Regions from separate parts of the Geodermatophilus sp. SYSU D01186 genome, predicted to be linked through region 2. Evidence: predicted binding sites of a transcription regulator. Region 2 holds the regulator's gene; each other region holds the start of a gene.
What was found. Region 2 encodes LexA, which represses DNA repair genes until DNA is damaged. Its sites were predicted from a motif close to TCGAACANNTGTTCGA; they were not measured.
Positions count from the first base shown of each region.

Region 1: ACI784_RS06500 (DUF222 domain-containing protein) is a predicted target of LexA. The motif match lies at 1,884-1,899, and genes of this name have one in related genera.
Region 3: ACI784_RS10510 (DUF6504 family protein) is a predicted target of LexA. The motif match lies at 3,889-3,904, and genes of this name have one in related genera.

Region 1 covers NZ_JBJGYW010000006.1:59,480-67,284, reverse strand. The annotation lists gene ACI784_RS06510 (gamma carbonic anhydrase family protein) at 1-460, shown strand, start outside; gene ACI784_RS06505 (ATP-dependent 6-phosphofructokinase) at 710-1,738, shown strand; gene ACI784_RS06500 (DUF222 domain-containing protein) at 1,904-3,967, shown strand; gene ACI784_RS06495 (dienelactone hydrolase family protein) at 4,128-4,835, shown strand; gene ctaD (aa3-type cytochrome oxidase subunit I) at 4,857-6,617, opposite strand; gene ACI784_RS06485 (bifunctional sugar phosphate isomerase/epimerase/4-hydroxyphenylpyruvate dioxygenase family protein) at 6,823-7,805, opposite strand, start outside.
Region 2 covers NZ_JBJGYW010000018.1:47,210-55,014, reverse strand. The annotation lists gene nrdR (transcriptional regulator NrdR) at 1-549, opposite strand, end outside; gene ACI784_RS14625 (hypothetical protein) at 1,028-1,669, opposite strand; gene ACI784_RS14620 (LysM peptidoglycan-binding domain-containing protein) at 1,845-1,991, opposite strand; gene lexA (transcriptional repressor LexA) at 2,742-3,491, shown strand; gene ACI784_RS14610 (hypothetical protein) at 3,601-4,593, opposite strand; gene ACI784_RS14605 (phosphatase PAP2 family protein) at 4,637-5,386, opposite strand; gene hflX (GTPase HflX) at 5,557-7,047, opposite strand; gene ACI784_RS14595 (hypothetical protein) at 7,202-7,432, shown strand; gene dapF (diaminopimelate epimerase) at 7,499-7,805, opposite strand, start outside.
Region 3 covers NZ_JBJGYW010000011.1:78,359-86,163, forward strand. The annotation lists gene ACI784_RS10500 (DNA polymerase III subunit alpha) at 1-2,910, opposite strand, end outside; gene ACI784_RS10505 (SAV_6107 family HEPN domain-containing protein) at 2,984-3,472, opposite strand; gene ACI784_RS10510 (DUF6504 family protein) at 3,472-3,792, opposite strand; gene ACI784_RS10515 (YbaK/EbsC family protein) at 4,020-4,532, shown strand; gene ACI784_RS10520 (GNAT family N-acetyltransferase) at 4,529-5,116, shown strand; gene ACI784_RS10525 (phytoene desaturase family protein) at 5,113-6,753, shown strand; gene ACI784_RS10530 (carotenoid biosynthesis protein) at 6,750-7,550, shown strand; gene ACI784_RS10535 (glycosyltransferase family 2 protein) at 7,547-7,805, shown strand, end outside.

The DNA.
Region 1 (7,805 bases), on a different contig from region 2:
GGCGACCCTGGTCGGGGACGTCGTCGTCGAGGCCGGCGCGTCGATCTGGTACGGCGTCGTGCTGCGCGCGGACTTCGGCCGCATCGTGGTCCGCGAGGGCGCCAACGTGCAGGACAACTCGGTGCTGCACGGCGGCGCCGACCCGGAGACCGAGGTGGGCCCCGGCGCCACCGTCGGGCACATGTGCGTGGTGCACGGCGCGGTCATCGGCGCGGAGGCCCTGGTCGGCAACGGCGCCACGGTGCAGGACGGCGCCCGCATCGGCGCCCGCGCCCTGGTCGGCGCGCAGAGCCTGGTGCCTCCGCGCATGCGGGTGCCGGACGGCGTGATGGCGCTCGGCGTCCCCGCCCGGGTGCGCGGCCCGCTCTCCGACGGCGCCCGTGGCTGGGTGTCGGGCAACCCCGGCATCTACCGGGAGCTGGCGCGCCGGCACGCCGCCGGCGTCGCCGAGGTGGGCTGACCGCGCGACGGCGTCCAGCGGACGCAGAGGAACCCGCACGGTTCCGTGACAGCGGCTCCCGCCACCGTGGTCGCCGCACCGGTCACCCTCAGGGGCTGCGGCCGGCCGGACGGGGCTGGTGGTGTGGGTCGGCGGACGGCGAGCACCGTCGGCTGAGCCGACACGCGGTGTGGGTCGGGGTCGGGGTCATCATGTCGTCATGACGTATCGTCGACCGCGACCCGGCCCACGACCACGAGGAGTTCGCCGGTGCGCATCGGGATCCTGACCGGCGGGGGCGACTGCCCCGGCCTCAACGCCGTCATCCGCTCCGTCGTCCGCACGGCGACGACCCACTACTCCAGCGAGGTGATCGGCTTCCGCGACGGCTGGCGCGGCCTCCTCGAGGACCGGACGACGCCGCTGGACGTCGCCGCCGTCGACGGCCTGCTGACCCGCGGGGGGACGACGCTCGGATCGGCCCGCGTCGCGCCGGAGAAGCTGCACGCCGGACTGGCGCAGATGAAGGGCGTGCTGGCCGAGCACGGCGTCGACGTGCTCATCCCGATCGGCGGGGAGGGCACCCTCACCGCGGCGCACCTGCTGTCGCAGGCCGGCGTCCTGGTGGTCGGCATCCCCAAGACGATCGACAACGACATCGACGGCACCGACCTGACCTTCGGGTTCGACACCGCGGTCAGCATCGCCACCGACCTCATCGACCGGCTGCACACCACTGCCGAGTCCCACCAGCGGGTGCTGCTGGTCGAGGTGATGGGCCGGCACGCCGGCTGGATCGCGCTGCACGCGGGCCTGGCGTCGGGGGCGCACGTCACGCTCGTGCCCGAGGAGCCCTTCGACGTCGCCGAGGTCGCGAAGATCGTCGAGGACCGCTTCGCGCGCGGGGACACCCACGTCATCGGCGTCGTCGCGGAGGGCGCCTCGCCGATCCCCGGCACGATGCTGGTGCGTGACGGCGGCGTCGACGAGTACGGGCACAAGCGGTTCACCGGCGTGGCGCAGCAGCTGGGCGACGAGCTCGAGCGGCGCACCGGCAAGGAGGTGCGCACCACCGTGCTCGGCCACGTGCAGCGCGGGGGCACCCCGACGTCGTTCGACCGGGTGCTGGCCACCCGCTTCGGCCTGCACGCGACGATCGCCGCGCACGAGGGCCGGCACGGGCAGATGGTCGCGCTGCGGGGCACCGAGATCGACCTGGTGCCGCTGGCTGACGCCGTGGCGCGGCTCAAGACGGTCACACCGTCCCGGCTGGCCGAGATCGGCGCCTTCACCGGCTGACGCGGCGGCTGTCGCTGCCGTCGCCCGGTGCGGCGGGGTGCCGGCTCGCCGTCGGTTACAGCCGCTGTACCGGGCCCTCGATGGCTCCCGGTGCGCCTGGTGAGCTGCGCATCCTCCGTCCACAGCGGTTGCAGAGCGTCTTCGTTCGAACGTATGATCGAACGCATGGAGGACGTGGCGCTCTCCGGCACCCGCGGTGGTGTCGTGCGCCCCTCGCCGGCCGAGGGCCCTGTTCCGGCGGTGGGCTGGGCGTCCGGTCCGCTGCGTGCGGTGCAGGCCGCGGACCGGGCGATCGCGCGGCAGACGGCGGTGCGGGCGCGGGCGGTGGCGGAGTTCGCCGCGAGCCGGCCGCCCTCGGCTGACCGGGCGCAGGGTGAGCCGGGTGCGATGGCGGCCGAGCGGTGGGCGGCGCGGCCGGAGGTGCTGCGGGCGGTGAGTGAGTGGGCGGCGCCGGAGCTGTCCATCGCGCTGTGCATCACCGCGCCGGCCGCGGAGGCGCTGCTGGAGCGGTCGCTGACCCTGGTGCACCGGCTGCCGGGCACGCTGGCTGCCCTGGAGACGGGGGTGCTGCACGCCGGGCACCTGTGGCACCTGCTCGACAAGGTCGCCCCGATCGAGGACGACGCCGTACGGGCGGAGGTGGAGGCCGAACTGCTGACCTGGGTGGGCGGCCGGTCGGTGACCACCCCGGCGCAGCTGGGCGACAAGGCCCGCCGGGTGGTGCTGGCCCGCGATGCCCGCGCGGCCGCCCGGCGGCTGGCCGCGGCGCTGCGCGACCGGGGCATCTCGCTGCGCCCGGAGCGGGCCGAGGGGATGGCCGCGCTCACCGTGGTGTGCACCATGCCCGAGGCGCAGGCGCTGCACCGGGCCCTGGGTGCGTGCGCCGACGCCCTCACCGCCCCCGGCGACCGGCGCAGCCACGGGCAGAGGATGGTCGACTGCCTGCTCGACCTGGTGCTGCGCCCCGGCGAGTGCGATCTGCCGCCGGTGCAGGTGCTGCTGACGGTCGTCGCCTCGCTCGGCACGGTGCTCGGCGGGGACGCCCCCGGTGAGGTCGACGGCCAGGTCGTACCGGCGGAGGTGGTGCGCGCTCTGCTCCGCGGCCTCACCGGCCAGGACACCGGCACCGGCGCGCACACGGCGGAGCCGGCCACGACGGCGGAGCCGGCCGCGCCGGCAGCTGACGCCGTCGCCGAGCCGGACCTGCGGCCGTGGCAGGCCGTCGACCAGGACGAACTGGAGCGCTGGTGGGCCGAGATGGAACGCCGCGTGCTCGCCGAGGAACTGGCCGATCTTCCCGAGCCCGAGCCCGAGCCCGGCGACCCGATGCCGTACGACGCCCCGCTCGTGGAGGACGCCTGGCCGGATCTCGACGATCCCCTCGAGCCGGACGACCTCGAGGTCTTCGACGCCTGGGAGGAGTTCGGCGACCTCCCCGACGACCCGGCCGAACCGCAGACGCCCGAGACAGCACCACCGGCCACCGGGCAACACCAGCGTGGCGTCGGGTGGTGGGCGGCCGCCGACCGCGCCGTCGACGACGCCGGCGCCGCCGTGCACGCCGCCGCGCGGGCACTCGGTCATGCCCGGCGGATGGTGCGCACCGCCGAGTCCGCCGACGCCGCAGACGAGGCCGCGTGGAGCGCCGGTCCCGCCGGACGGATCACCGCCGCGCCCGATGCGATCGCCGCCCTCGCCGCCGCAGCCGACGTGCAGCGCGACCAGCTGGCCGGGCTGCTGACCGCCACCGCCGGCGGCGGGCTGGCCGACCGGCCCCGCATCGCGGTGACCGACGCCCTCAGCGGCGCCCTCATCGCGCTCACCGATCTGCCCGGGCTGCGCCGCGCCGCGCACTGCGGCGCGCCCGCCTGCCGACGCCGATCCGAGACCTGCACCCACGACCTCACCGGCCGCCCCGCGCTCGGCGCCCCGGGCCCGACCGACGGCTACCGGCCCGGCGCCGGCCTCGACCGGTTCGTCCGGACCCGCGACCGGCGCTGCCGCTTCCCCGGCTGTCGCCGCCGCGTACCCAACAGCGGCGAGCTCGACCACCACCGTCCCTGGCCCGAAGGCCCCACCAGCGCGGACAACCTCGTCGGCTACTGCACCACCGACCACCGCGGCAAGCACCAGGCGACCGGCTGGCGGCACCGACTCGACCCGGACGGCACCCTCACCGTCACCACCCCCAGCGGCCTGACCGCCGTCACCACCCCACCGCCCTACTGAATCGTGGTGCGGCTCGGGATGCTCGCCCCACGCAGCCAGCCGGCGCTCACCTCCACATCGGCGGGCGGCGCAGGGAGGACGGCCGCCCGCACGAGCTGCCGGGGAGCGGCCTGCGTCGGTAGCGTGCGTCCTCCGGTCCGGACGGCGCAGGGAGAGGCACGTGCCCGAGACGACGATCCCCGGTGGGCAGAGCGCTCCGGAGCTGCGCGCCCACCTCGCGGTCCCGCCGGTGGGGGAGGGCCCGTGGCCCGGGGTGGTGGTCGTCCACGAGGCGTTCGGCCTCACCGACGACGTCCGTCAGCACGCCGATCGCCTCGCCGCTGCCGGGTACCTGGCGCTCGCCCCGGACCTGTTCACCGCGGGCGGGCTGCGCTGCCTCAAGCGCACCTTCGGCGACCTGTTCCGGCAGGAGGGAGCCGCCTTCGGCGACCTGGAGGCCGCCCGGCGGTGGCTGGCCGACCGCCCCGACTGCACCGGCCGGGTCGGCGTGGTCGGGTTCTGCATGGGCGGCGGTTTCGCCCTGCTCGCGGCCACCCGCGGCTTCGACGTGGCGGCGCCGAACTACGGGATGGTGCCGAAGAACGCCGAGGAGGTGCTCGCCGGTGCCTGCCCGGTCGTGGCCAGCTTCGGGCGACGCGACCGGGGGCTGCGCAGGGCGGCCGGGCGGCTGGAGGGCATCCTCACCCGGCACGAGGTGCCACACGACGTCCACGAGTACCCCGACGCAGGCCACTCGTTCATGAACCGGCACAACGCCGGCCCGTTCGCCGTCCTCGAGCGGGTCGTCGGGCTCGGCTACCACCACCCGTCGGCCGAGGACGCATGGGCGCGCATCCTGCGCTTCCTCGACACCCACCTGCGCGGCTGACCGCGCCAGCGGTCCCGCGGCTCAGGTCGGGTCGGGGTCCCGCGAGCCCTGGCGCCCGCCGCCGGTGAGCCCGACCTCGCTGACGCCGCCGTAGGGCTCGTGCCGGCCACCGACGTGCTTCTCGGCCTCCAGACGGTCGAGCAGGTGCGGGTAGTGCGCCTCGAACGCCGGCCGCTCCGAGCGGATCTTCGGGATCTCCACGAAGTTGTGCCGCGGCGGCGGCGAGGACGTCGCCCACTCCAGTGAGTTGCCGTGACCCCAGGGGTCGTCGCGGACGGCCAGCGCGCCGTGCCGCCAGGAACGGATCACGTTGAACAGGAACGGGATGATCGAGGCGCCGAGCACGAACGAGAAGATCGTGGAGATCGTGTTCAGCGTGGTGAACTCGTCGGTGGGCAGGTAGTTGACGTACCGGCGCGGCATGCCCTCGTTGCCCAGCCAGTGCTGGATGAGGAACGTGCCGTGGAAGCCGATGAAGGTCATCCAGAACTGCAGCTTGCCGAGCCGCTCGTCGAGCATCCGGCCGCACATCTTGGGGAACCAGAAGGCGATGCCGGCGTTGGCGGCGAACACGACGGTGCCGAAGACCACGTAGTGGAAGTGGGCGACGACGAAGTAGCTGTCGTTGAGGTGGAAGTCCAGCGGCGGGGAGGCCAGCAGGACGCCGGTCAGCCCGCCGAGCAGGAAGGTGACCAGGAACCCGACCGACCACAGCATCGGCGTCTCGAAGGTGAGCTGGCCGCGCCACATGGTGCCGATCCAGTTGAAGAACTTGATGCCGGTCGGCACGGCGATCAGGTAGGTCAGGAACGAGAAGAACGGCAGCAGCACCGCGCCGGTCGCGAACATGTGGTGCGCCCACACCGCCACCGACAGCGCGCCGATGGCGATGGTGGCGAAGACCATGCCCTTGTAGCCGAACAGCGGTTTGCGGCTGAACACCGGGATGATCTCGGTGATGATGCCGAAGAACGGCAGCGCGATGATGTAGACCTCGGGGTGGCCGAAGAACCAGAACAGGTGCTGCCACAGCATCGGCCCCCCGTTCTCCTCGGAGTAGACCAGCGCCCCGAGTTGCCGGTCGGCCAGCAGCCCGAACAGCGCCGCGGTCAGGATCGGGAACGCGAAGATCACCAGGATGCTCGTGACCAGCGTGTTCCAGACGAAGATCGGCATCCGGAACATCGTCATCCCGGGCGCCCGCAGGCAGACGATCGTCGTCATGAAGTTGACCGCGCCGAGGATGGTGCCCAGGCCGCTGACCGCCAGCCCCGCGATCCACAGGTTCGCGCCGGCACCCGGGCTGTGGACGACGTCGGACAGCGGGGTGTAGGCGTACCAGCCGAAGTCCGCCGCACCGCCGGGGGTGGCGAAGCCCGCGACGGCGAGGGTGCTGCCGAAGAGGAACAGCCAGTAGGAGAAGGCGTTCAGCCGCGGGAACGCGACGTCGGGGGACCCGATCTGCAGCGGCATGATCAGGTTGCCGAACGCGAAGAACAGCGGCGTCGCGAAGAACAACAGCATCACCGTGCCGTGCATGGTGAACAGCTGGTTGTACTGCTCCGGCGAGAGGAACTGCAGCCCCGGGCGGGCCAGTTCCCCGCGCATCAGCATGGCCATGAGGCCGCCGATGACAAACCACACGAACGACGTCACCAGGTACATCAGGCCGATGGCCTTGTGGTCGGTCGTCCGCAGCAGGCTGTCCAGCCGCGAGCCCTTGGCGGGCGGCGGCATCTCGTTCGGCCGGCTGACGATGGGCCGCGGCGCGATGGCCGTCACGACGTCGGTCCCGGACGCCGGGAGGGTCCCGGCCCGGCGCATCCCGGGCTGGTCAGACGGGGGAAGTGGCTCATGGACGCGCCCCTGGGTCGAGCCGCCGGTGCGGCGAGGGAGGCTCGAGTGATCCGAGTCACCCTCATCATGGCCCGTCGGCGCGCCGCCCGACACCCGGAACCGCGCTTCGTCGCGACGGCGGTGCCGGGCGCTACGCGGTCACCGCCCTCACCCCGGCCGCCGGCGCCGGCGCGGCCTGCCGGAGGCGGCGGTGGGCGGCCATCCGGACGGGTGCGTCGGTGGTGCCGTAGCCGTCGTAGCCGCCCAGCCGCTGCACGACCTCGAAGAACACCCGGTCGCCAAGCACCTCGGTGACCAGGTGCAGGTAGCCCCCGGCTGCGTCCTCCTCGTAGAGCAGGCCGTGCTCGCGGACCGCCGCCAGCAGCTCCGGGGCCAGGTCGAGGCGGGCGTCGAGGTCGTCGGCGTAGTTCGCCGGCACGGGCAGCAGGGGGGCGCCGGCCGCGCGCAGCGCCCGAGCCGTGGCGACGATGTCGTCGGTGGCGAGGGCGACGTACTGCGGCTCGGGCACGCCGGGCGCCCAGCCCCCGCGGCGCAGGGTGGAGGCGCTCAGCGCCAGCCGCACGGCGCGGTCCGGCCCGGTCACCGCCCGGGTGCGTACGAGCCCGAACGGCGCGGCCAGCTCGGTGACCTCCTGCGGCTCCAGGCCGAGCACCGCCCGGTAGAACAGCCCGGCCTCGTCGAAGGCGTCGAAGGGCTGGGCCAGGCCGACGTGGTCGACGCGGGTGATCCCGGTGCCCGCACCGGCCGCCGAGCCGGTCGGCAGGAAGTCGGCCGGCCAGCCGTCGGGCACGGTCCGGGTGAAGAAGACCTGGGTGCCGTCGGGGGCGGCCACCGCCGACAGTTCCGCCTCCGCCGACCCCCGGGTGCGGGGGAGCACCGGGGCGCTCATGGCCTCGGCCCGCGCCGCCGAGCGACCTGGGTCGGCGCTCTCCAGGCCCAGCGCCGCGACGGCGGCCACGCCGGTGGCGGCGGGGCGCACGACGGAGGCGTTGAGCAGCACGCGCGCGTCGCCCTGCTCCCACAGCTGCACGGGCTTGGAGCGGTGCTGCCCGGTGTGGGTGAACCCGAGCGTGCCCAGCACCTCGGCCACCCGCGGTCCGGAGACGCCGTCCA
Region 2 (7,805 bases):
GGCGACGCTGCCGTCGGGGGCGGCCTGGGTCCGCCCCGCACCCCGCCGGCGGACCATCGGCGGGTCGTTCTGCATCCCAGGGAGCGGCAGGGTGCCGGCGGCGATGTGCCGGGCCCGCAGCTCGGTGATCTCCTTCTCGAAGTCCTCGAGCGAGGTGAAGGCGCGGTAGACGCTGGCGAAGCGCAGGTACGCCACCTCGTCGAGCTCGCGCAGCGGGCGCAGGATCGCCAGGCCGACCTCGTTGCTCGGCACCTCGGCCGCCCCGGTGGCCCGGATGGCGTCCTCGACCTGCTGGGCGAGCTTCTGCAGCTGGTCCTCGTCGACCGGTCGGCCCTGGCAGGCCCGGCGGACGCCGGCGATGACCTTCGTGCGGTTGAACGGCTCGCTGACGCCGCTGCGCTTCACCACGGCGAGGACGGCTTCCTCCACCGTGGTGAACCGCCGGTTGCAGGCGGGGCACGACCGCCGCCGGCGGGTGGTCGCACCCTCGTCGGCCTCACGCGAGTCGATGACCCGGCTGTCGGCGTTGTGACAGAAGGGGCAGCGCACCGCTCCTCCCCTCTCTCCGACGCGGCTCTCACCCGCGCCGCCCGACAACCGCAGCACGGCCGCCGACGACGACGGCTCCACGGGCCGGCTGTGGACCCTCCTGGGGACATCCGGTGGACGCCGCGGGGAGAACCTGAGGATCGGCCTGTGGACGGGCTTACATCCGTGCAACTACTAGATGTAGGGGAACCCTAGGACGGCCCCCACTACATGTGCAAGCCGAGACACGCACCGCGTGTTCCACCGAGACCCGCCCGTGACCAGCAGCGTCCTCCTGTCCCAGACGTCACCGGGACACGTCGCGACACACCCGCGCGACGGTCGCGCAGCGGCGCGGGCAGGTGTAGGGCGTGTCGCTCCGTGAGCGCCGCGGACACCGCGGCGGACGACCTCTGCAACCGTCGGGGCCGGCTCCGGACCCAGGCCCGGAGACCCGAGTCGGGCCCGTGAGCCCGGAGTCAGCCGCGCAGGCCCGCGCTCAGGTGCGGACGGACCCGTCGGGCCGCGGGATGCGCGGACGCGGGACCCGGTCGCCCAGCCGCAGGGGACGGGTCAGGCAGTCGAGCTCGGCTCGCTGCGCCGGCATCGCCGCCGTCGCGGCTCCCGGGCGCGACTCACCCTCGTCCACACGATCGTCGGCGGCACGGTGCCGGCCGATGACGGCCGGGGCGCGGTGCCGGCCGGTGACGTCGGCACGGACCGCAGACTGCTCGGCGGTGACGTCGCCGCCGTGACGCCGGCGGCGGCGCGGCGGCTCCGCACCGGTCGGCGCCGCACCGTCGGCACCCGGCCCGGCGCCGGCGACACCGGCGACCAGCCGCTCACGGGCGGCAGCGCGCGTCCACGACACCGTCGAAGACGCAGCGGGGACGACGGGCCCCGGCCGGGAGCCCACCGAAGCCGGCACCTGTGACTGGGGCAGGCGCAGCTCGGCCAGGTCGGTCCACGACTCGTGCACCACGCCGGCGACGGTGACGCGCACCCGGACCTCGCAGGCACCACCCGAGTCGTGCCGCCAGCCCAGGATCACCCCGGGCCTCCAGGCGCCGTCCACGTGGACCTCGACGCCCTGCGACTGCTCGGTGAAGACCGCTTCCCGGCGGACCGACATCCCTGACACGTCGACGACCGTAGGTCGCGCGACGACCACCGACCGTGAGCGACCGGGCGCGCAGGCTTGACGAACATGAGGCGCGCCTCTTGTCGCTCCCTGGCCCCGCGGCTCCGTCGCCGCAGGTCGGCGCCCGGTCCACCCCGGGCGCCGGGGCCCAGGGCCGCCCGGCGGAGCTGCTCACTCAGGGCAGTCGCAGGACCTGACCAGGGATGACCACGGCGCCGTCGAGGTCGTTCAGTTCCTCGATCGCGTCGACAACGGCGCGGACGTCCTGGTCGTCACCCGCGACGTCGGTGGCGATGGACCACACGGTCTGCCCCGACTGCACGACGACACTGCGCTCACCCGCGAGCCGGAGGTCGTTCGACCCCCCGCCCAGCAGGGGTGCGAGCCAGGATCCCAGGGCCAGCCCGACACCGAGCGCCAGGACCACCGACAGGCGGCGGGCCCGCCGGGTCAGTCGCAGACCGGTGCGCGCCGGCCGCTCCGCACGGCCACACCCACCCCGCACCGGACGACTCGACGGCGACGGGGTCACGCCCGTCGGCGCGGGTCGCGCCGGCCCCGGCACGCCCAGGCGGCCGGTACCCGCCGCGCGGGGCCGGACGCCCCCGGCCACGGCCGATCGCGCCGACCCGCTCGCCGGCCGAGCCGGTGCGGCTGGTCGCGCCGACCCGCTCGCCGGCCGAGCAGACGTGGCCGGTCGCGGGGACCCGGTCGCCGGCCGCGCCGTTCCGGCCCGCGACGGGGCCGGGGACACGACTGCCCGCCGCGGGGAGCCCGGCTCGCGGGGGGACGGGACTGCCCGCAGACGGGGCCGCCACGGCACCTGAACCGCGTCGTCGAACTCCAGCACCGCACGCTGCACGCCTGTCACGACCACTCCTCTCGCCGAGCCCCGGACCGTCGAACGCGTGTTCGATCCGAACGTCTGTTCGATGTCTACCGGATGGCTCCGACGAAAGCCACACCACCCCGCCCCCACTTCGAACACGTGTTTGATCGGGCGCGTCCGGCGCGCTACGGTCGGTCCGGAAGGACGAGACGCGCTGCATGGGCAGCCGGCGAGGAGGCGACGGTGGCGGAGAAGAGTGGGACGTCGGGGAGCCGCCGGAGGACGCCGGCCCCGCCGGCGACCACCGGGACGGCAGCCGTGCGCACGTTCCCCGACCGGGGCGAGGCCGGCGACGGCCTGACCCAGCGTCAGCGGCGCGTGCTCGAGGTCATCCGCGACTCCATCGAGCGCCGCGGCTACCCGCCCTCGGTGCGCGAGATCGGTGAGGCCGTCGGGCTCTCCTCCGCCTCCTCGGTCGCCCACCAGCTGACCGTGCTGCAGAAGAAGGGCTGGCTGCGCCGCGACCCGAACCGGCCCCGGGCTCTCGACGTCCGCCTGCCCGGTGACACCGCCGTGGAGGTCCCGCAGCCGGCCGCCGCCGGGTCCGACGAGACCCCGGCCCCGACGTACGTGCCGCTGGTCGGGCGGATCGCCGCCGGTGGCCCGGTCCTGGCCGAGCAGGCGGTGGAGGACGTGTTCCCCCTGCCCCGCGAACTGGTCGGCGAGGGCACACTGTTCATGCTCAAGGTCGCCGGTGACTCGATGGTGGAGGCGGCCATCTGTGACGGCGACTGGGTCGTCGTGCGCCAGCAGCCGACCGCCGAGAACGGCGAGATCGTCGCCGCGATGCTCGACGGCGAGGCGACGGTGAAGACCTACAAGCGCCGCGACGGGCACGTGTGGCTGCTGCCGCACAACCCGGCGTACGAGCCCATCCCCGGCGACGACGCCACCATCCTCGGCCGCGTCGTCACGGTGCTGCGCCGGGTGTGATCCCTCGGTCCGCCGGGGCCTGACGGTCCTGGCGGACCGGCCCACGGGAGCCGTGCCCCGTCCTCGCGCGCGGTCTGCCCGGCCGCAGTGGAGCGCCCCCGGATACGGCTCAGGTGCGGCGGCGCAGCTTCCCGCCCACCCACACGACAGCGGTGGCCACCAGGGCGGCGACCAGTGCGGCCGGCACCAGCGGGATGCCGCCGTCGGAGGCGGTCAGCAGGCCCGGCAGGGGGCCGCTCGACGACTCCGACGCCGTAGCCGGACCGCCGGCGGCCTGCTCGGCCGCGATCGGCACGACGGTCACGTCGCCGGGCACCCCCTCGCCCGCCACGAGGACCCCGCTGCCGTCCGCGGTGAAGCTGATCGCCTCCCCCTGGGGCGCGTCGGGCAGCGCCATCCGCACCGGCTCCCCCGCGAGGGCGCCGGCGACGTCGGAGCCCGACAGGGGCCACACGTAGGCGTCGGTGTACGTCCGCAGCGCCACGTGGCTCCCGTCGGCCGACACCGCTCCCCCGGTGACCATGAGCTGACCTGCGCGGCCGACCGGCCCACCGGTGGTCCCGGTGAGCGTGAACTCCACGCCGCCCACCTCGGTGAGCGCCACCGTCCCCGACTCGACCAGTGCGGTCACCGGGCGGTACACCTTGCTCGCGCCCAGCACCTCCTTGGAGACGAGGTAGGGCATGCCGTCGGGAGCCAGCAGGAGCGCCTCGACGTCCCGGGCTCCCTCGGGATAGCTGAGCCGGTAGACCGCGGTGCTGCCGTCGGGCCGCAACGCGAGCAGGGCCACGGTGTCGCGGGTGCCCTGGTTGTCGCCGGTGTCGGCCAGCCAGACCGTGCCGTCGGCGGCGAGGGCGAGGTCCTCGGGGTCGTAGGGGTCCACCGCCGCGCTGCGCACCGTGAGCACCCGGCAGGTGGCGTCCAGGACGTACACGTCGAGCTGGTCGCCGCCGTCGTTGATGGCGAGCATCCGGTCACCGACCACGACCAGGCCGGACAACTCCGGCAGTCGCGGGTCGGTGATCTGGCACTGCGTCGACGGGCCCGGCGCCGCGGCGTCCTCGGCGGACGCCGGCAGGGCGGTACCGAGGACGAGCGTCACCGCGAGGGCTGCCCCTGCTGCCAGACGTCGCCCTCCGGCACCGCTACACGGACGGCCGGCCAGCTCGGGCACCCACCCAGCGTGACAGCACGACTGCGTCCAGCCCGTGAACCACGCCCAACAGCAGGATGCCGACCGCCGCTCCCACGACGGCGTCGGTGACCCAGTGGAAGTCCAGCGAGACCATCGCCACCCCGGTCGCCACGGGACCGGCGACGCTGAGCAGCCGGAAGGTCCGCTGGACGGCGGGGGCGAGCCGGAACTCGACGGCCTGCCAGCGGGCCACACCCCACATGAGGACGGCGTTGGCGACGTGGCCGGAGGGATAGGACGCGCCGTCCCGGTAGAAGAACGACCCCGGGTAGGCCGGTGCGGTGCGGCCGGTCCCGTACTTGAAGCCGTAGACGACGACCGTGAGCAGGGCGAGGGCGACCAGCACGCGCAGCAGCGGGACGACGGTGCGCCGGCGCACCACGAGGTGGGCGACGAGGCCGGCCAGGACGATGAGGATGAACCCGCGGCCGCCGAGCTGGGTGACCGCCCAGACCGGCCAGTAGGCGGCGGAGTCCTTGAGGTCCCAGGCGCTCACCGTCTCGGAGACGCGCAGGTCCATCCGCTCGAGCGTGCCGCGGCTGAGCAGGTCGACGGTGACGCCCACGGTCACGAGCAGGGCGAGGGTGAGCAGCCACCACGGCGGCCGGCCGGGCGTGACCACGCGGGGGTGCGGCGCGGGCCGGGCGTCGTCCGCGGGCAGCTGTCCCCCGGGACGCCGCTGCACCGCGCCGCTGGTCACACGTCTCACGGTACCGGCCCGTGACGTGGTCGTGACCTCGCCCGACCGGGCGAGGCGCGCCGCCCGAGGGGGCCGCGAGCCCGCGGGACACCGGCCGCCCGCGCGCGGAGCACGGGCCGGACATGCGCGTGGCACCGGCCGGAGGGCCGGTGCCACGGACGAGCGACGGGTCAGGCGACCGGCGCGGCGAACTCCTCCAGGGCGGCGGAGAGGGCGCCGTCGACCCGCGCGGTCAGGCGCGTGCCCCCGGCCTCGTGCTGCTCGCTGAGGACCTCGCCGTCCCGGTGCACCCGGGCGACCAGGTCACCGCGGTCGTAGGGGACGAGCACGTCGACCTCGACGTCGGGGTGCGGCAGCCGGGCGGCGACGATCTCCCGCAGCTGCTCGATCCCCGCACCGGTGCGGGCGGACACCCACACCGCGCCCGGCAGCGCCCGGCGGAGGGTGAGCACGTCCTCCTCGGTCATCGCGTCGACCTTGTTGACCACGATCAGCTCCGGGACGGACCGCGCGTCGATCTCCTGGAGGACGACGTGGACCGCCTCGATCTGGCCCAGCGGGTCGGGGTCGGAGCCGTCGACGACGTGCAGCAGCAGGTCGGCGGCGGCCACCTCCTCCAGGGTCGACCGGAAGGCGTCGACCAGCTGGTGCGGCAGGTGGCGCACGAAGCCCACCGTGTCGGTCAGCGTGTACTCGCGGCCGTCGGGCGACTGGGCCCGGCGCACCGTCGGGTCGAGGGTGGCGAACAGCGCGTTCTCCACCAGCACGCCGGCGCCGGTGAGCCGGTTGAGCAGGCTGGACTTGCCGGCGTTGGTGTAACCGGCGATCGCCACGCTCGGGACGGCGTTGCGCCCGCGGCTGGACCGTTGCGTGGCCCGGGCGGTCGCCATGCCGGCGATCTCCCGGCGCAGCTTGCTCACCCGCGCGCGGATCCGCCGCCGGTCGGTCTCGATCTTGGTCTCACCGGGACCGCGGGTACCGATGCCGCCACCGCCGGCGACGCGGCCACCGGCCTGGCGGGACAGCGACTCACCCCAGCCGCGCAGCCGCGGCAGCATGTACTGCATCTGGGCGAGCTCGACCTGCGCCTTGCCCTCCCGGCTCGACGCGTGCTGGGCGAAGATGTCGAGGATCAGTGCGGTCCGGTCGACCACCTTGACCTTGAGGATCTTCTCCAGCTGGTTGAGCTGGCCCGGCGTCAGCTCGCCGTCGCAGATCACCGTGTCGGCGCCGGTGGCGGACACGATGTCGCGGATCTCGGCCGCCTTGCCCGACCCCACGTAGGTACCGGCGTCGGGCTTGTCCCGGCGCTGGCTGACCGCCTCGAGGACCTGTGACCCGGCGGTCTCGGCGAGGGCGGCGAGCTCGGCGAGGGAGCGGTCGGCGTCGGCCTGCGTCCCCTCGGTCCAGACCCCGACCAGCACGACGCGCTCGAGGCGCAGCTGCCGGTACTCGACCTCGGTGATGTCGGCGAGCTCGGTGGACAGGCCGGCGACCCGGCGCAGCGCGCCACGCGCCTCGAGCTCGTAGGAGCCGGTCGTGTCGTCGGGCTCGTCCCACTGACCGGCGGGGGCGGGACGGGTCGCCTCGTCGACGGGGGCGGCGCGCAGGGCCCGCTCCTCGGCGTCGTCCGAGACGGCGCGGTTCTGTGCTGTCGTCATCGTCTCCAGCGTGGCACGGCCCAGCAGACTGGGCACCTGAGTTGTCATCGCCCGGTACAACACCGGAGGCGTCCGGGACCATCCCGGCGATGGGAACGCGTGGCCGGGGCTGCTGCGGGTAGGGGCGGACGACGACCACGCGAGGAGGCCACAGATGAGCGAGAGCGGCAGCAGCAGCCTGGGCGCCAACGAGGAGATCGACGACCCCGGCCGCGACCCGAAGGGCCTCAACCCGCCGCGCAACCCCCTGTCCGGCGGCCTGGGCAGCACCTCCGGCGGCCCGGACCAGGACAGCGGCCGCGGCGAGCCGAAGGGCAGCCCCGGCACCGCCGGCGAGTCGATGATGCCGGAGTCGCCGGAGGAGTCGGGCAACACCCGCGGCTGAAGGAGGACCCCCTGCCCCCACCGCTCGCGAGCTCGCGGCGGGACCCTGCAGGGGCCGAGGGACGGGTCAGCTCCCGAGCCACTCGGGCGTCAGCTCGCCCGCGGCCACCACGAGCGCGGGGCCGGTCAGCACCGTCGTCGTCGCGTCGACGGTGACGGTGAGCCGGCCGCCGGGGACGTCGACGGTCACGGTGCCGGTCGCCGCGCCGCCGGCTTCCAGCGCCGCCCACGCCGCGGCGCAGGCCCCCGTGCCGCAGGACCGCGTCTCTCCCACACCGCGCTCGGACACCCGTAGCCGCACGTGGGCGGCCGGCTCGAGCACGTTGACGAACTCGACGTTGACGCCGTCGGGGAACAGGTCCGCGTCGACGGCC
Region 3 (7,805 bases), on a different contig from region 2:
GCTGCGGGTAGGCCGGCCGGCCTCTCGGTCGCGCACCCCGAAGCCGTAGAGGGAGTCGAAGCCGCCGGCCAGCACCAGCCGCTCCACCACCGGCCGGGACACCGACGCCCGGTGCCAGAAGTCGGTCAGCGACCGGTAGGGCTGCCCGGCGACGACGCGGGCCACCTCGTCGTCGGAGATCCCCTTGACGTCAGCCAGGGACAGCCGGATGCCGTACCGCGACGGGTGGGCCATCGACGTCGGCATCCACTCCGGCCGCCGCCACGACGGGCCCGCGTCCTCGTCCTCGTCGTCCAGCCGCTCGACGCGGTAGGCGCCGGTCGAGGCATTGACGTCCAGGCCCAGCACGCGGACGCCGAAGTTGCGGGCGTCGTCGAGGATGAGCCGCTTGGGGTACATGCCCGGGTCGTGGGTGAGCACCCCGGCCAGGAAGGCCGCCGGGTGGTGCGCCTTGAGCCACGCCGACTGGTAGGTGGGCAGGGCGAAGGCCGCCGCGTGGGCCTTGCAGAACCCGAACGAGCCGAAGGCGACCAGCACCTCCCACACCTGCTCGGCGACCTCGGGCGGGTAGCCCGCGGCCAGCGCCTGCGGCACGAACCAGGCGCGCACCTCCGGGTGGGCGTCCTTCTCCCCCAGCGCACGCCGCACCTCGTCGGCCTCGGCCAGGGTGCAGCCGGTCATCCGGTGGACCACCTGCAGCACCTGCTCGTGGAAGACGACCACCCCGGCGGTCTCCTCGAGGGCGAAGGCGAGGTCGGGGTGGGGGTAGACCGCGTCCCGCCAGCCGTTCCGGGCCATGAGGAAGGGGGTGACCATGTCGCTCTTCACCGGCCCGGGCCGGAACAGCGAGATGTCGATGATGATGTCCTCGAACGTCTGCGGCCCGAACTTGCCGACCAGTTCCCGCTGCCCCGGCGACTCGATCTGGAACATGCCGAGGGTGCGGGTGCTGCGGATCAGCTCGAACGTCGTCGGGTCGTCGCGGGGCACGGCGTCGATGTCGACGACCTCCCCGTCGACCCGGGCCACCTCGTCGAGGGCGTGCGCGATCGCCGACTGCATCCGGATGCCGAGCAGGTCCAGCTTGAGCAGCCCGAGCTCCTCGACGTCGTCCTTGTCGAACTGGCTCATCGGGTAGCCGAGGTAGCTGTTCTCCACCGGGGTGCGGTCGAGCAGCGTGGCGTCGGAGAGCAGCACCCCGCACGGGTGCAGGGCGATGTGCCGGGGCAGGCCGTCGAGCCGGGCGACGAGGTCGAACAGCAGGTCGAGGTCGCCCGAGCCGCCGCTGCGCCGCGACCCGAGCCGGCTGGCCCGCAGCTCCGGGAGGTCCTTGAGCGCGGCGTGCACCTGGTTGGCCCGGATGTGCGGGAAGGCCTTGGCGACGGCGTCGATCTCCGCCGGGGGCAGCCCCAGCGCGGCACCGACGTCCCGGATGGCGTGCCGCACCCGGTAGGTGTCCATCATCGAGATGCAGCTGACCCGGTGCGCCCCGAAGCGGTCGATGACCGCGTCGTAGACCTCCATCCGGCGCGCGGACTCCACGTCGATGTCGATGTCGGGCAGCTGGTGGCGCAGCGGGGAGAGGAAGCGCTCCATCAGCAGGCCGTAGCGGATCGGGTCGACGTCGGAGATGCCGAGCAGGTAGGTGACCAGGCTCCCGGCCCCTGAGCCGCGCGCCGCCGCGCGGACCCTCAAGCTCGAGATGAGGTCGACCACGTCGGCGACGGTGAGGAAGTAGGACGGGTAGCCGAGGGCGTCGATCACCTCCAGCTCCTCCTCCAGCCGCACCCGCACCCGTTCGGTCAGGGCCATCCCGCGCCGGCCCAGCCCGGCCTCGCAGCGCGCCCGCAGCACCTGCGACGGCCCCATCCCCTGCTCGGCCGGGGTGGTGACCACGTCGAGCTCGGGGTAGCGCACGGTGCCGATGCCGAGATCGGCCCGGACGTCGACGGCGCACTGCTCGGCCAGCCGGGCGGTGCGCTCCAGCAACCGCAGCACCGCCTCGCGGTCGGGGCCGATGAGCTCCTCGGCGACCTGGGCCATCTCCTTGCCCGACTTCAGGTAGCCCTCGGCGGTGCGCCGGTCGACGTGCCGGGCGTCGAGCGGGACCAGCCGACGTGCGGCGTCGAGGACGTCGGCGGTGGGCGCGTCGAGGGCGTCGACGTAGCGGACCGCGTTGGTCAGCACCACCGGGACCCCCTCGGCGGCGGCGAAGCGCATCAGCGCCTGCCCCCGGGCGCGATCGCCCCGGCCGCGGTGGTGCACGACCTCCAGCACCAGGGAGCCGGCGCCGAAGACCGCGCGCCAGGCCGCCAGCCGCGCGGCGGCGACGTCGGCCCGGCCGGCCGCCAGCGCCCGCCCCACCGGGGAGTCGGGGCCCAGCAGCGCGACCAGCCCCGTGGCGTGCTCGGCGGCCAGCGCCAGCGAGCTCACCGGCTCCCCGCGCGTGCCGCGCAGGTGGGTGGCGCTGGTGAGCCGGCACAGCGAGCGCCAGCCGGCGCCGTCCCGGGCGAGGAAGGTGACCCGCGGCAGCCGCGGGTCGACGCTGGCACCGCCGCGGGCCGGCACCCGGCGCCCCGAGCCGGCCCGCCCGGCCGGGGTGTCCGGCCGGCGCGCGCGGGTCAGCCCGGGCGAGTGCCCTCCACCGAGGGCCGGCGCCAGCGCCGGTGGGACGGTCGAGTCGACCGACGGGACCACGGCCAGGTCCACCCCGAAGACCGGGCGCACGTCGGCCGCCCGGCAGGCGAGGGCGAACTTCACCGCGCCGTAGAGCCCGTCCCGGTCGGTCAGCGCCAGGGCGCGCATGCCGTGCTCGGCGGCCCGGTTCACCAGGTCGGCCGGGTGGTTGGCCCCGTACTGCATGGAGTAGCCCGAGGCGACGTGGAGGTGGACGAAGGGGTCGGCGCTCACGAGTCCGACTCGCTGGCGCTCGTCGGCCGCGTTCGCGGGGCTGCTGCGCCCCCTGGTGAGCTCGCGAGCTCGCTCACCTCCGGCGACGGTGCTCGGAGCCGCCGACCACCCGGGGCCGCGCCAGGCGGGGCGACTCAGGCTCGGGCGGCGTGCTGCCCAGGCTGCTCTCGACCACGGCGAGGAAGGCGCGGACGTCGCGGACGAGGTCGTCGGCCTCGCGCTCGGTGACCGCCCGGGACAGGCCGGCCTCCGCGGCGGCCCGCTTGGCGGCACCGGCGGCGAAGAAGGTGGCCCACTCGCCCAGCTCCGGGGCGACCTGGCCGAGCAGCACCCAGGCGCTGCGCGGCCGCCGGCGGCCGCCCTCCGGACGGGTGCGGGCGGCGAGCACCGCCGCGGCGGCGCGCAGGGCACCCAGGTGGGCGGTGGCGTAGCGCTGGCGCGCGTCGGTGCTCGCCGCCGCCTCCGCCAGCGCCCGGGAGGCCTGGTCGAGCAACTGGACGGCAGCCGGGGGCAGCGGTGGGGGCAGCGGCAGCTGGTCGGCCATGACGTGGACGGCGCCCATCAGTCGTGCACCCGCACGAGCGACCACTGGTTGGCCGTCGGGTCCCAGGACAGGTCGAAGACCCCGGCGAAGCTCATCCGGGAGCGCCCGGCCCGGACCGCCTCCAGCCGCCACACCTCGCGGGTGGCGACCAGCTCGGCGGAGGCGCCGCCGGCCACCCCGGCGTCCCACCAGGGCGCGGTCTCCACCCACGAGTCGAGCAGCTCGCCCACGACGTACCGCGACTGCCCGCGCCAGAACTGTGCCGGACCGAGCGGCCCCCGCTCCACCTGCACCTCCTCGCCGACCCGACCGCCGACCCCACCCAGCACCCGGCTCATGACAGACTCCCCACCGCTCTGCGCCGAGCGGCCGGCCCCGGCCCACCGCAACCGGGTGGGGAAGGACCCGGGAGCGGCGGGAGGCCGGCTCGCTGTTCGAACGCGTGTTCGAACGACGTCGAGTAGACCCGACCCCACCGACGACGTCAAGCGGGACGCGCGGCAGTGGGGAGATGCCGCAGCTCGCGCGGGCGCGAGCGGTCCGGGCCAATGGCAGGATCGGACCCATGAGCCGACCCGAGCACCCGCGGGTGGCCGCCTTCGCCCGGCTCCTGGCCGAGTCGGGCGCGACCGGGCAGGTGCGCGAGCTGCCCGGCAGCGCCCGCACCGCCGCCGCGGCCGCCGCACAGCTCGGCGTCCCCGTCGGCGCGATCGCCAACAGCCTGGTCTTCGACGTCGACGACACGCCGGTGCTCGTGCTCACCAGCGGCGCCCACCGGGTCGACGTCGTCCAGGTCGCGGCCCTGCTCGGCGTCCCCGGCATGCGGCCGGGCTCCCCCGACTTCGTCCGCCGGCACACCGGCCAGCCGATCGGCGGCGTGGCCCCGATCGGCCACCCCGAGCCGATCGGCACGCTGGTCGACATCGAACTGGCCCGCCACGAGCGGGTCTGGGCCGCGGCCGGGCACCCGCACGCGGTCTTCCCCACCACCTACGAGGAGCTGCTCCGCTTGACCTGTGGCACGGCCGCCGAGGTCGGCAACGGCCTCGTCGCCCCGGTGGAGGTGGTCGCCCCGTGACCGGCACGACCCCGGCCACCCGGGTCACCGAGCTCCCCACCACGTGGCTGCGTGACCACATGCACGACGCCCTGGCGATCTACGGCGCGGCCATGGGGTACTCGCCGTCGGTCGTCGCCGGCCGGTACGGCTACGCCATCCAGCACACCGAGCGCGCCGGGTTCCGGGCCGTGGGGGCGTTCGTGACGACCCCCGAGGGCGAGCAGCTGGTCGGGTTCGGCTACGGCTACCTCGTGGCACCGGGGCAGTGGTGGCACGACCAGGTGCGGGCCGCGCTGGACCGGCGGACGGCGAAGCGGTGGCTGCCCGGCGCCTTCGAGGTCTGCGAGCTGCACGTCCACCCCGACCACCAGAGCCGCGGGTTGGGCCGCCGGCTGCTGCACGCTCTGGTCGCCGACCTGCCGTACCCGGCGGCGCTGCTGTCGACCCCGGACAACGACACCAAGGCCTTCCGGCTGTACCACGCCGACGGCTTCGTCGACCTGGCCCGCAACCACCACTTCCCCGGCGACTCGCGGCCGTTCGCGATCCTCGGCGCCCGCCTCCCGCTGCCCTCCCCGGTGCCCCGGTCCGACTCCGCGTGAGCGCCGACGCCACCGTCGACGCCGTCGTCGTCGGCGCCGGGCACAACGGGCTGGTCGCCGCCTGCTACCTGGCCCGCGCCGGGCTGGCGGTGGAGGTCGTCGAGTCCGACGAGGTGCTGGGCGGCGCGGTCTCCACCGTCGAGCGGTGGCCCGGCGTCCGCGTCGACCGCGGCTCCAGCGCGCACGTCATCATCCGGCAGAGCGGCATCGTCGAGGAGCTCGACCTGGCCGCGCACGGCTTGCGCTACCTCGACTGCGACCCCTGGGGCTTCGCCCCCGCCCCCTGCCCCGGCGCCCCCGGTCCCGACGGCCGTCCGCTGGTCTTCTCCGTGGACCTCGACGCCACCTGCGCCTCGATCGAGGCCGCCTGCGGGCCCGCGGACGCCGCGGCCTACCGGCGCTTCGTCGAGGTCTGGGCACCCCGCAGCCGGGCCGTCGTCGCCTCCTTCGGCCGCCGGCCGAACGCCGCCGGGCTGCTGCGCTCCTTCTGGCCGCTCGGCGCCCCGGCCGACGGGCGGCCGCGCACGCCCGGCGGCGACCTCGCCGTCGACTTCCTCGGGTCCGGCGACGCGCTGCTGGACCGCTGGTTCACCAGCGAGCGGCTCAAGGCGGCGCTGGCCTGGTTCGGCGCGCAGTCGGGTCCGCCCACGTCCGAGCCGGGCACCGCGGCGATGGTGGCCTGGGCGACGCTGCTGCACGACGTGCCGCCCGGGCACCCGGTCGGCGGCTCCGGCGGCCTGAGCGCCGCCCTCCGCCGCCGGCTCGAGGCCGACGGCGGGCGGGTCACCCTCGGCGACGGCGCCGCCCGGCTCCTGGTGGACGACGGCCGGGTGGCCGGCGTGCGGACGACGTCCGGACGGCGGATCGCCGCGCCCGTGGTCGTCGCCGCCTGCCACGTGCTGGCCACCCGCGACCTGGCCGGGGAGCACGCCCCGCCCGCCCTGGCCGACGCCGACCCGCCGCTGGGCAACGGCTTCGGGCTGGTCCTGCGGGCGCTCACCGACTCCCCACCGGTCTACCCGGGCGTGCCGCAGGAGCTGGCGCAGGGCGGGTTGCAGCTGCTGTGCACCGACCGCGCGCAGCTGGCCGCCGCGCACGGCGACTGGCGGGCCGGCCGGCTGCCCCGGGAGCCGGTGCCGCTGGCCATGTGCTTCTCCGCCACCGACGACACCCTCGCCCCGCCCGGGCAGCACGTGGTCACCGTGTGGGGGCAGTGGTACCCGTACGCACTCGCCGACGGCACGGACTGGGACGCCCTCGCCGAGTCGGAGGCGCAGCGCCTCGTCGCGGCCGTCGACCGGTACGCGCCCGGCTTCGCGGCGTCGGTACAGCGGCTGTACGTCCAGACGCCGGTGCTGCTGGAACGCGAACTGTCCCTGCTGCGTGGCAACGTCATGCACGTGGAGATGGGCCTGGCCAGCATGTTCGCCTTCCGGCCGACGCCGGCGCTGGCGGGCTACCGGGTGCCGGGGCTGCCCGGCCTCTACCTGGCCGGCGCCTCCACCCACCCCGGTGGCGGGGTCTCCGGCAACTCCGGGCGGACGGCGGCCGGCGTCGTCCTCGCCGACCGGCGGCTGCCTCCGAGGGCCCGCGCGGCGGCCGGCCGGCTGGCCCGCCGGGTGCGGAGCCGGCGGTGACCCTGACCGTGCCGCGGGCGCGCCGCGCGGCCGGTCTCGTGCCCTGGGCGCTGGCCGGGCTCCTGGTGCTGGTCGCCGTCTCCTACCCGCTCACCGACGGCGCCGCCCGGAACGTCGTCAGCTGGACCATCGTGCTGCTCGGTGCCGCCCTGTCGGTCGGTCACGCCGGGCTCAGCCGGGGCGCCCGCACCGGCGCCGGCGTCCTGCTGGTCACCGCCGTGACGGCCGTGGCCTTCGAGGCGGTGGGGCTGGCCACCGGCGTCCCGTACGGGCAGTACGTCTACAGCGACGACCTCGGGCCCACGCTGTTCGGCGTCCCGTTCCTGGTGCCGCTGGCCTGGCTGATGATGGCCTGGCCGAGCTGGCTGCTGGCGGCCCGGCTGACCCGCGGGGTGCGCCCGTCCCGCGACCGCCCGGCGCGCGTCGCCGTCGCCGCGGCGGTCTTCGCCGCCTGGGACGTCGTGCTCGATCCGCAGATGGTCCAGGCCGGCTACTGGACGTGGGCGCACCCGCGGCCGTCACTGCCGGGCATCGACACGGTGCCCCTGACCAACCTCGCGGGCTGGCTGCTCGCCGGGCTGGTGCTCATGACGCTGCTGGACCTCCTCGTCGCCGGCACGTCCCCCCGCCTCGGCGACGGCGCCCCGCTGCTCGCCCTGGCCTGGATGACCCTCGGCGGTGCGCTGGCCCACGCCGGCTGGCTCGGCCTGCCCGGGTCCGCGGCGTGGGGCGTCGTCCTCGCCGTCCCCGTCCTCGTCGCGCTCGCGCGCCAGGCCCGCCGGGCTCCGCGCCGGTGAGCGGCCGGCTGCTGCGCGTCCTGTCCGGGGCGGCGGTCGCCGGTGCCCTGCACGCCGCGCTGAACGCCGTCCTGCTGCGCCGTCCTCCGGAGCGCCCGCCGCCGGTGCGCTGCCCCGTGACGGTGGTGCTGCCGGTACGGGACGAGGAGGCGCAGGTCGGCGCCTGCCTGGCCGCGGTGCTGGCGCAGGAGGCCGTGCCCGACCTGCGTGTCGTGGTCGTCGACGACGGCTCCACCGACGGCACCGCGGCGGCGG